Regions from separate parts of the Rahnella sp. ChDrAdgB13 genome, predicted to be linked through region 2. Evidence: predicted binding sites of a transcription regulator. Region 2 holds the regulator's gene; the other holds the start of a gene.
The links. Region 2 encodes PhoB, which activates phosphate uptake and scavenging genes when phosphate is short. Its sites were predicted from a motif close to CTGTCATAAAACTGNCNNAT; they were not measured.
Positions count from the first base shown of each region.

Region 1: the regulator PhoB is predicted to act here: its motif matches at 2,847-2,866, upstream of phnC (phosphonate ABC transporter ATP-binding protein).

Region 1 is NZ_JAEMGT010000079.1:59,977-65,614, reverse strand. It holds gene phnE (phosphonate ABC transporter, permease protein PhnE) at 1-858, opposite strand, end outside; gene phnD (phosphonate ABC transporter substrate-binding protein) at 926-1,858, opposite strand; gene phnC (phosphonate ABC transporter ATP-binding protein) at 1,973-2,806, opposite strand; gene dld (D-lactate dehydrogenase) at 3,013-4,704, shown strand; gene J8X26_RS19145 (Yip1 family protein) at 4,781-5,371, opposite strand; gene J8X26_RS19140 (hypothetical protein) at 5,571-5,638, opposite strand, start outside.
Region 2 is NZ_JAEMGT010000001.1:55,585-61,222, forward strand. It holds gene sbcC (exonuclease subunit SbcC) at 1-704, opposite strand, end outside; gene sbcD (exonuclease subunit SbcD) at 701-1,939, opposite strand; gene phoB (phosphate response regulator transcription factor PhoB) at 2,167-2,856, shown strand; gene phoR (phosphate regulon sensor histidine kinase PhoR) at 2,880-4,199, shown strand; gene J8X26_RS00295 (cobalamin-independent methionine synthase II family protein) at 4,456-5,559, shown strand.

The DNA of each region.
Region 1 (5,638 bases), on a different contig from region 2:
AGTGCCCTCCACCACGCGTTTGCGTAATTTACCCGACAGATAATCCATCCCGGAAACCACCAGAATAATCAGCAGCAACGTCATGCTGACCTGGTCATAGCGGTCAAGCTTGATGGACGTCATCAGTTCCTGACCAATCCCGCCCGCGCCCACCAGGCCGAGGATGGTCGACTGGCGGAAGTTAATTTCCAGACGCATAAAGCTGTAGGACAAAAAGATAGGTTTAACCTGTGGCCACATGGCAAAACGCATGCGCTGCAAGCGCCCTGCTCCGCAGGCTCTCAGGCCGCGCACCGGTTTGTCCGACGCGGTTTCGATAGATTCGTAGAACAATTTTGTCAGGCTGCCGACGGTGTGTAAGGTCAGCGCGATAAAGCCCGGAATAGCCCCGACGCCAAAGGCCATTACGCACATCACGGCCCAGGCCAGTTCAGGCATAGTTCGCAGGAAAGCCACAAACGTGCGGATACTGAATTTCACCCATTTTGGGGAATCTGTATTGCTGGCGGCAAGAAACGCCAGTACAACGGCCAGCGCGGTAGACAAAATCGTTGAAGACAATGCCAGCTGAATAGTTTCCCAAATCAGCGGTAACTGGATATTGAGACGGTATCCCCAGTAAGCCAGAGAACCTTCGGTGTGTCCGTCTGCGAATAATAATGACCAGTGCAGAACCGGAACCGTCTGACCGATGTAATCAAAAAAGCTGGGAGCTGAAACAATAATAGTTTTCAGATTAAGTTCGGAAACATTGCCAGACCATAAATATAACAGCAGCATCAGCCCTGACCAGATCAGCGCCTCGCGCTTTTGCTTACCGCGTATATTCTGGTAGTAACGATTGAAGTCTTTATTCAAAATAATATTTCCGGTTTACATGGAGATTTTTTATTCCTCCCCCGTGAAAGGGGAGGAAGTCAGGGTATTAACGGCCACCCTTCGTCAATTCACGCTTCATATCAATAATCTGCTGATATTCAGCCAGAGACGTTTCGCCGATATGTTGTTTACCGCCAACGGCCTTCACGAAGCAGGCGTGATCGTCTTTATCCAGTTTCTTAATGGCTGAAACCAGTTTCGCTTTAAATGCCGGTGGCAAATCGCTGCGAACCAGAATCGGGCCGTTAGGAATTAACGGGGATTCCCAGATAATGCGGATTTTCTTCATCAGATCCGGATGGTCCATGCGGATCATGCGGTTGAACGCGCCGGAGGTATAGCCGGTTTCGCGATCGCCAATCATGGAAGCCCAGGTTACCGCGCCTTCAAACTGCCCGTTCAGCACGCCGAGGATATCCTGCTCGTGGCCGCCGGAGAAGGTCACGCTGGAGAAGAAGTTGTTGTATTTGTTATCCGTCGTACCGCCAAACTCTTTCTTGAAAGTCTGGTTCGGAATGAGGTAACCGGACGTGGAATCCGGATCAGCAAAGCCAAATGATTTGCCTTTCAGGTCAGACAGTTTCTGGTACGGGCTGTCCGCTTTTACGACAACAACGGAGTGATAACCGCGGGATTTGTCGGTGTCATCGATTACGATACCGACCAGATCTACCGCTTTCGGGTTATTAATATACACAGACGCGAAAGAAGAAGGCGACATGCTTAATACCATGTCGACTTTCTTGCCTAATAATCCCTGAATAACACCCGAGTAATCGGATGAATTCCGCAGTTTGGTATCCACATTTAATTCTTTATCGAAGAAATCTTTTACACACTGATTATCGCCGATTTGCTGAGTGGCGTTCTGACCACCCAGGATACCTAAGTTCAATTCTTTAGGCGCATCTTCTGCCATGCTGTGCATTGCGGTAAGGGAACCTGCAACAAAGACCGCCAGACGTAATAACTTCTTCATTTAATGATGACCTTGTGTAGATTGAGAGAAAGTGAAAATAAGTACGGCTAAAATTTATTTCCGAAATAAAATACGGAATTTATTTATTAAAACATTCGTTACAACGCGTGAGCATCAGGAATTAACGTCGTGTTCTTCGCCATATAACTGCTGCAAGATCCCGTCGGTTAACTGATCCGGATGACCATCAAAGATAATCTGCCCTTTCGCAATGCCGATCACGCGGGTGCAGTAATCTTTTACCAGTTCTACGGAATGCAGGTTAACCATCACCGCGATGTTCTCTTCGCTGACCTTTTTCAGGGCGTTCATGATACGCAGGGTATTTTTAGGATCCAGCGAGGCAACCGGTTCATCGGCCAGTAAAATTTTCGGGTTTTGCATCAGGGCGCGACAAATAGCGACACGCTGCATCTGACCCCCTGAGAGGTTTTCAGCACGTTGCAGCGCATGCGGCAACATGTGCAACCATTCCAGCAGGGAAATCGCGCGGGCGCGGTCTTCGTCATCGAACTGATTAAAGAAGGATTTAAACGTGGAGGTGTGACTCAGACGCCCCAGCAACACGTTGGTTAACACGTCCAGACGCGGAACCAGGCAGAAATCCTGAAAAATCATGCCGCAGCCCGAACGCCAGCGACGCAGCGCTTTGCCGGTCAGACCCGCCAGTTCCTGCTGCTCACCGTTTTCGTAATGACACACCACACTGCCGTCGGTTAACGGGATCGTGCCGTTAAGCACGTGCAGCAGAGTCGATTTCCCCGCACCGGAACGGCCAATGACCGCAACAAATTCACCGGCGTGAAGATCGAAATTGATGTCATTAAGAACACGCTGACCTGATTTATAGGATTTCACCAGGCCTTTCACGTCCAGCACTTTGTTCAGATGTTGCTGCCCGGCCTGAGGATATTCAGCCTGTGCCAGCTTAAGTTGAGCTTGCGCCATGATGCTGTCTCTCGGTTGCTTTCGTTATCTGGCGTTCATTAAGCGCGAGTTTTGTGACACATCAATGACGATTTAGTGGACAGCATATGACAAAAATGTAGCAACTTAAGAGAAATCCCTCGGTAATTATCCTGAATGATCTGTAGCCTGTTATGTGGCATTTAAGTCTATGATTGCAGAACCTACGTCAAAAAAAGGAAGATGAAATGGATAATCAGTCACTCATCACCACGCTGAAAGAAATCGCCGGAAGCCGCCATGTCCTGACCGGCGACAGCAATACCGAGCGCTACCGCAAGGGGTTTCGCTCCGGCGGCGGCAAGGCGCTGGCGGTGGTATTCCCGCAGACATTGCTTCAACAATGGCAACTGCTTAAAGCCTGCATCGCGGCCGACAAAATTGTCATCATGCAGGCCGCCAATACGGGGCTGACCGAAGGTTCGACGCCGAGCGGCGACGATTATGACCGCGACATCGTCATTTTCAGCACCCTGAAACTCGATCAGATCCAGCTGCTCGACGGCGGCCATCAGGTGATCGGTTTCCCCGGCAGCACGTTGTATAAGCTCGAAAAAATTCTCAAGCCGTATAACCGCGAGCCGCATTCGGTCATCGGTTCATCCTGCATTGGTGCCTCCGTCATCGGCGGGATATGCAACAACTCCGGCGGTTCACTGGTGAAACGTGGTCCGGCTTATACGGAAATGGCGTTGTATGCGCAGATTGATGCGCAGGGAGAACTCCGGCTGATAAACCATCTGGGGATCAATCTGGGTGAGACGCCGGAAGAGATTCTGACACGGCTGGAAAAAGGCGATTATCTCGAAGCTGATATTCTGCACGATCAGCGGCTGGCTTCGGACCATGATTACGCGGCGCGTGTCCGCGAAGTGGATGCCGATACGCCATCACGCTTTAACGCCGATGAGCGCCGTTTGTTTGAAGCCTCGGGCTGTGCCGGGAAGCTGGCGGTTTTCGCCGTCCGTCTCGATACTTTCCCGGCCGAAACCCAGCAGCAGGTTTTCTATATCGGCACTAATGACACAGCGGTTCTCACTGAGTTACGTCGTCAGATCCTGAGAGATTTTGCGAATCTTCCGGTGGCTGGCGAATACATGCACCGGGATATTTTCGATATCACCGAAGTGTACGGTAAAGATACGTTCCTGATGATCGACAAGCTCGGCACAGACAAAATGCCGGATATGTTTACCGCCAAAGGGAAGTTTGACGCACACGCCAGCAAGGTGCCTTTCCTGCCGAAACATTTCAGCGATCGCGTAATGCAGTGCCTGAGTAAAGCGCTGCCGAATCATTTACCGCCCCGCATGAAGCAATATCGTGACCGGTTTGAGCATCACTTATTGCTGAAAATGTCCGGCCCCGGAATTGATGAAGCCAGAACGTTTCTGACCCGTTTCTTCAGCGAAAATCAGGGTGATTTCTTTATCTGTTCCGCCGACGAAGGCAAAAAGGCGTTTCTGCACCGCTTCGCTGCGGCGGGTGCCGCCGTTCGTTATCACGCTGTGCATGAGAAAGAAGTGGAAGACATTCTGGCGCTGGATATCGCACTGCGCCGCAACGATCGCGACTGGTTTGAAACGTTGCCGGAGGATATTGATAACCAGCTGGTGGCAAAACTCTATTACGGCCATTTTATGTGCCACGTTTTCCATCAGGATTACATTGTCAAAAAAGGGGCGAACAGTAAGGCGCTGAAACACCGCATGCTCGAGTTGCTGGATGCCAAAGGTGCCGAATATCCGGCGGAACACAATGTCGGACATCTGTATATTGCAAAACCGCATCTGAAGGAATTTTACCGGCAGGCTGACCCGACCAACAGTTTTAACCCGGGGATCGGCAAAACCAGTAAGCTGAAAAACTGGCAGGAATAACGCGGTGAAGTGCTTCTGACCAACCCTCCCCTTTTCAGGGGAGGGATACTACGTCACTCCGACCTCATCTCATTGGTTAGAACAATTTCGTTCCATAACCCCACATCAGCACGGTCAGTGCGAGTAACAACTCAAGAACCAGAACCCCCATCGCCAGCGTCAAACTGGAGAACAGGAACCCCTCGCGGTGGTCAATGTTGAGGAAGTTTGGAATACCGAGGTACAGCAGATATCCGCTGTAGCAAAGGCCAATCAGCCCGACAAACAGGCATAACCAGACCATCGGATAAAGCGCAACGATCCCGCTGAGGAACATCGGCGTGGCAACGTAACCGGCAAACACAATACAACTGTTGAGTGTCGGGCGGCTGTCATAACGACGCGCCATCCAGTAGATAATTCGCCCCATCAAAGCAACAGCGGCGAGCATCAGAACATAGAAGATTACAGCGATGTAGGACGCGGTGAACATGGAAACCATCAGCTTCTGGCCGTCACCGAAGTTCCAGCCCAGCTGCGTTGTCCCGATAAAGGAACAGACAACCGGAATCAGCGCCATCAGAAAAACATGGTGGGAATAAACATGTGAAACGGTTTCCCGTTCACGCTGGATTTGCTGCAATTCGGGACCCGGATGAGATAACAGTCCCCAGACATGATTACCCATGAAACACCCCCTTGTGCGCCGAAAGCCGCCAGCGGCGTACGATGATAAACCTTCGGGAATGCCCGTTTGATAAAGGTCACAAGGGCAACAAGAAGGTGGCAGCCTGTTTATATTATAGCCGTTATTAAGCGGTTTGCTGGCGGCACACCCCCCCTGTCGCAGAGGATGTTGACGCCGGAGAAAGGAATTTCCCTGAAGGTCAGTGGATATAGCTGGCAGCGGTAAACACCACACCAGCCAGTGCTACCATCATGCCCATGATCCGAT
Region 2 (5,638 bases):
CTGAGGATAATTTCCTGCGCGTTCAGCGCGGCAAGTTCCGTTTCAAACGCCTGACGCTGCTCTTCGCTGAGCAACTCGATACCTGCCATACGCTGATACAAACCGTCGAGCTGATTTTTGGCTTCTTTATGTTGTTCAAACACGCGCTCAGAAAGCCGCCCGTAGATTTCGGTGCCGGTGAGTTCTTCCAGCAATTCCGCGCGGTCGTTGGCATCGGCATTCAGGAACGCGGCGAACTGGCCTTGTGAAAGCATCATTGATTTGGTGAAACGGCCAAAATCCAGCCCGGTCAGCTCGGCGATGGCATCAAGTTTATCGCGCACTTTGTCGGCCAGAATTTTTCCATCGGCCAGCAGTGCCAGTTCCACTTTCGGCGCCTGTAAATTGCCGTCCGGCGAGTTTTTGGCCCGGCGCTGGCTCCAGAACGCGCGGTAGCCAATGCCTTTGACCTCAAACTCGACTTCCGCCAGCGATTCGGCGGTGTGGCGGGTCATCAGTTCATTCTGACTCGGCGTGACGTTCAGACGCGGTGTCTGGTGATAAAGCGCCAGACAAATGGCGTCGAGCAGGGTGGTTTTCCCCGCGCCGGTCGGGCCGGTGATGGCAAATAAACCGTTGCTGGCAAACGGCTCAGCGGTGAAATCAATTTTCCATTCGCCTTCCAGCGAATTCAGGTTTTTTAAACGCAGACTGAGAATTTTCATTGTGCGGCATCCTCTGCGGACTCGCCGCTGGTAACCTGACTGACAACCTGTTCGAACAGCGTGCGCATCCTTGCCTGACGCGGTTCGTCGGGGGCGGTTTCCTGCGCCAGCCGCCGCTCGAACACTTCGCTGACACTCAGTTCGCTGAGCGTTTCTTTTTCCTGTTGTTCGATGCTGCTGATGCGCTGTTCTTTACTGCGGCGCAGCAGAACGACTTCCACCGGCAAATCTGCGGTCAGCGTCTGAATACGCCGCTGGATATCACTGAGATAATCCTGCGTGGCGACTTCGATATCCAGCCAGACCGGCTTTTGCATATCGCCGCCTGCAAACTGCGCCAGCTGTTTTTCGATTTCAGCCAGCGAACCTTTGATGATCTGCATGGGCTGGAAAACCGGGATTTCCAGCGTGTCGATGGCGTTAAGCGTTGCGCCGTCGAAATCGAGTAAGTACACACTTTTGGCTTTGCTCAGTTCGTCAAAACTCAGGGCAATCGGCGAGCCGCTGTAACGGATATGTTCGGTTTTTGCGACGCACTGGGCGCGGTGAATATGCCCGAGCGCCACGTAATCTACCGGCGGAAATGCCTGGGCCGGGAAGGCGTCGAGCGTGCCTATATAGATGTCGCGCACGGAGTCAGACGTGCTGACGCCGACGGTGGTCAGATGGCCGGTAGCAATAACCGGCAGCGGCATACCCAGTTCGTCGCGTTTGGCCTGCGCGGCCTGCCACAGGGTGTCGTAATGTCCGGCGATGGCTTCCTGTAATGCCAGCTGTTTGTCGCTGCCGGATTGTCCGGCCTGACTGGCGAGCAAATCGCGCGGACGTAAAAACGGGATAGCACAAAGCACCGCGCCCGGTTTCCCGTCACGCTGGTTTAACACTAAAATCTGTTCAGAGAGGTCTTCACCGACGGTGGCAATCACCCGCGTATTCAGGCACGAAAGCAGTTCGCGGGATTCATTGAGGGTGGCGACGGAATCGTGATTCCCGGCCAGCACCACCAGCTGACAGCCGGTTTGTTGTAATTCCACCACGAAGCGGTTGTACAACTCGCGGGCGTAACTGGGCGGCGAACCGGTATCAAAGATGTCCCCGGCGACAATGACGGCGTCCACCTGATGCTGCTGCACCTGACCGGTCAGCCAGCGCAAAAATGCCTGATGTTCAGCGGCGCGGCTTTTGGTAAAAAAGTACTGGCCGAGGTGCCAGTCGGAGGTGTGGATCAGGCGCATGAGACTCCCGTGTGAACCCTGTATGACGACAATGGTGCAAAGTATAAACGTCGTCGGGGGAACCTGTCCCCGATAAATCAGACCAATTTCAGCAGGATGGCGGGAATTTATCTGTCATATTTGCCTTAAATGAACCATCATTTTCATTCATAAATCTGTCACAAAACTGACGCATAATGGCGCCCGCAATCAAATAAAAGATCGCTAACCTATTGGCAGGACCTACGATGGCTAGACGTATATTGGTGGTTGAAGACGAAGCTCCAATCCGTGAAATGGTGTGTTTTGTACTGGAACAGAATGGATATCAGGCAGTAGAAGCTGAAGATTTTGATTCAGCGATTGGTCAGTTAGTGGAACCTTACCCAGAACTGATCCTGCTCGACTGGATGCTACCCGGCGGTTCCGGTATTCAGTTTATTAAGCACCTTAAACGTGAAGCGCTGACCCGCGAAATTCCGGTGATGATGCTGACCGCTCGCGGTGAAGAAGAAGATCGGGTGCGCGGCCTGGAAGTCGGTGCCGATGATTACATCACTAAACCGTTTTCACCAAAAGAACTGGTTGCCCGTATTAAAGCGGTGATGCGCCGGATTTCGCCAATGGCGGTCGAAGAAGTGATCGACATGCAGGGGCTCAGTCTGGATCCGTCGTCTCACCGGGTGATGGCCAACGAGCAGGCGCTCGATATGGGGCCGACCGAATTTAAGTTGTTACACTTCTTTATGACCCATTCCGAACGCGTTTACAGCAGAGAACAGTTGCTCAATAACGTGTGGGGCACTAACGTTTATGTGGAAGATCGCACGGTAGACGTGCATATTCGTCGTTTGCGTAAAGCGCTGGAAACCAGTGGACATGACAGAATGATCCAGACTGTTCGTGGTACCGGATATCGTTTCTCAACGCGTTATTGAGTCCCCCACAGCGGAGAACCTGTGTGTTAGAACGTTTGTCATGGAAACGTCTGGCCGGCGAATTTTTTCTATTTTGTCTGCCAGCCCTGATCCTCGGAATTTTCGTCGGCCATTTCGGCTGGCTCCTCTTTGCGTCGCTGGTCGCGGCGCTGGGCTGGAATTATTACAATCAGCTTAAACTCTCTCACTGGCTGTGGCTTGACCGCAGCATCACCCCGCCGAACGGGCGCTGGAGCTGGGAACCGCTGTTTTACGGGCTGAACCAGATGCAGATGCGCAACCGGCGACGTCGTCGTGAATTAGGTCAGTTGATCAAACGTTTCCGCAGCGGTGCCGAATCGCTGCCGGATGCGGTGGTTCTGGCGACGGAAGAAGGCAATATCTTCTGGTGTAACGGACTGGCGCAGGATCTGCTTGGTTTCCGCTGGCCGGAAGATAACGGCCAGCATATTTTTAACCTGCTGCGTTATCCGGAATTCCGCACCTGGATCCAGACCCGTGACTTCAGCCGTGCCCTGAATCTGCAACTCAATAATGAACATTACGTCGAGTTTCGCGTGATGCCGTATTCCGAGGGGCAGCTTCTGATGGTGGCGCGTGACGTCACGCAAATGCGTCAGCTCGAAGGCGCGCGACGTAACTTCTTTGCCAACGTCAGCCATGAACTTCGCACGCCGCTCACTGTGTTGCAGGGGTATCTGGAAATGATGGAAGACGCCAAGCTGGAAGAGCCGTTCCGCACCAAAGCGCTGGATACGATGCAGGAGCAGACGAGGCGCATGGACGGGCTGGTGAAGCAACTTCTGACCCTGTCGAAAATCGAAGCATCCGCCAATATCGATATGCACGAGAAGGTCGATATTCCGGTGATGCTCAGCATGCTTGAGCGGGAAGTGCAGACGTTAAGCGGCGGGAAACATGAAGTGGTGTTTCGGGTAAACGAAAAGCTGAAAGTCTTTGGCAATGAAGATCAGCTGCGCAGTGCAGTGTCGAATCTGGTGTATAACGCCGTGAATCACACCCCGCCGGGCACGCGGATTGAAGTCAGCTGGCAGCAAATTCAACATGGCGCGCAGTTTCAGATAAGTGACAACGGGCCGGGCATTGCGCCGCAGCACTTACCGCGTCTGACCGAACGTTTTTACCGTGTGGATAAGGCGCGCTCACGCCAGACCGGCGGCAGCGGACTGGGGCTCGCCATCGTAAAACATGCGCTCAGCCACCATAATTCGAAACTCGAAGTCCTCAGCGAAGTCGGCGTCGGCACGCGGTTTATGTTCACGCTGGCACCAAAATTGATTGTTCCTCAGGGGTCAGACTCCCCGGTCACCGTAAAACCTTAATTTCAGCAATTTACGTGAAGTCTGTTATCAGCCGATAGCAGGCTTTTTCATTTCTATTTATGGCGCGATTCTGCCTGATGATCATGAATTTATTTCACGTCCCATGAAAATTCCTCTGTTGTGAGTGAACAGGCTGCATGACAGTATGGCCTTAAAGCCGTTTAGACATCCAGATGTCTATAAGTAACGCAACGTAATTATTTACTTTGTAAATCATTCGCATTCCGCCAGGGGCGTGATGCCATAAGGAGTTTTCATGCAACGTACTACCCCTCCGTTCCGCGCTGACGTCGTTGGCAGTTTCCTGCGTCCGGCCGCGATCAAAGAAGCCCGCAAACAGTTTCAGGCCGGTGAAATTAATGCAGTACAGCTGCGCTCGGTGGAAGACACTGAAATCCGCCGTGTGGTGGATTTGCAGCGTGAAGCCGGTCTGCAGGTGGTGACGGATGGCGAGTTCCGCCGTGCGTGGTGGCACTTTGACTTCTTCGAAGGCCTGGAAGGGGTGGAAGGTTATGATGCGGTTCAGGGGATCCAGTTCAACGGCGTACAGACGAAAGCGCGCAGTATCAAAGTGGTGAGCAAACTCGGTTTTGGTTCGCACCCGATGCTGGAAGATTTCCGTTTCCTGAAAAGTATCAGCGGAACGGCTGTGCCGAAAATGACTATTCCCAGCCCGAGCGTGATGCATTTTCGCGGTGGCCGAAATGCTATCAGCAAAGACGTTTATCCTGATCTGAAAGACTATTTTGACGATCTGGCACAGGTTTACCGGGACGCGATCAAAGCCTTTTACGATGCCGGCTGTCGTTATCTGCAACTCGACGATACCGTCTGGGCGTATCTGTGTTCTGAAGATCAGAAGAAACAAATCCGCGAACGGGGTGACTCTCCGGAAGAGTTAGCACGTACTTACGCTGACGTGCTCAACAAAGCCATCGCCGGTAAACCTGACGATCTGGTGATTGGCCTGCATGTCTGCCGCGGTAACTTCCGTTCAACCTGGATTTCTGAAGGTGGCTATGAGCCGGTGGCAGAGATTCTGTTTGGCGGTGTGAATATCGACGCCTTCTTCCTGGAATATGACAATGAACGTTCAGGCGGTTTTGAGCCACTGCGTTTCATCAAAAAAGGTCATCAGCAGGCGGTTCTGGGGCTGATCACCACCAAATCCGGTGAACTTGAGCTGGCGAAAACCGTGGAAGCACGGATCGCAGAGGCGGCTGAATATCTGGACATTAACCAGATTTGCCTGAGCCCGCAGTGTGGCTTCGCGTCTACGGAAGAAGGCAATAGCCTGACCGAAGCGCAGCAGTGGGAAAAACTTAAACTGGTGGTGGATATCGCCGCCCGCGTCTGGTAAATCCGGAAAGCGGCTAAATTTTGCCCTCGTAAAAATGCTGGATATTGTGCGTGAAATGACCTGTGGATGGTGATTTCAC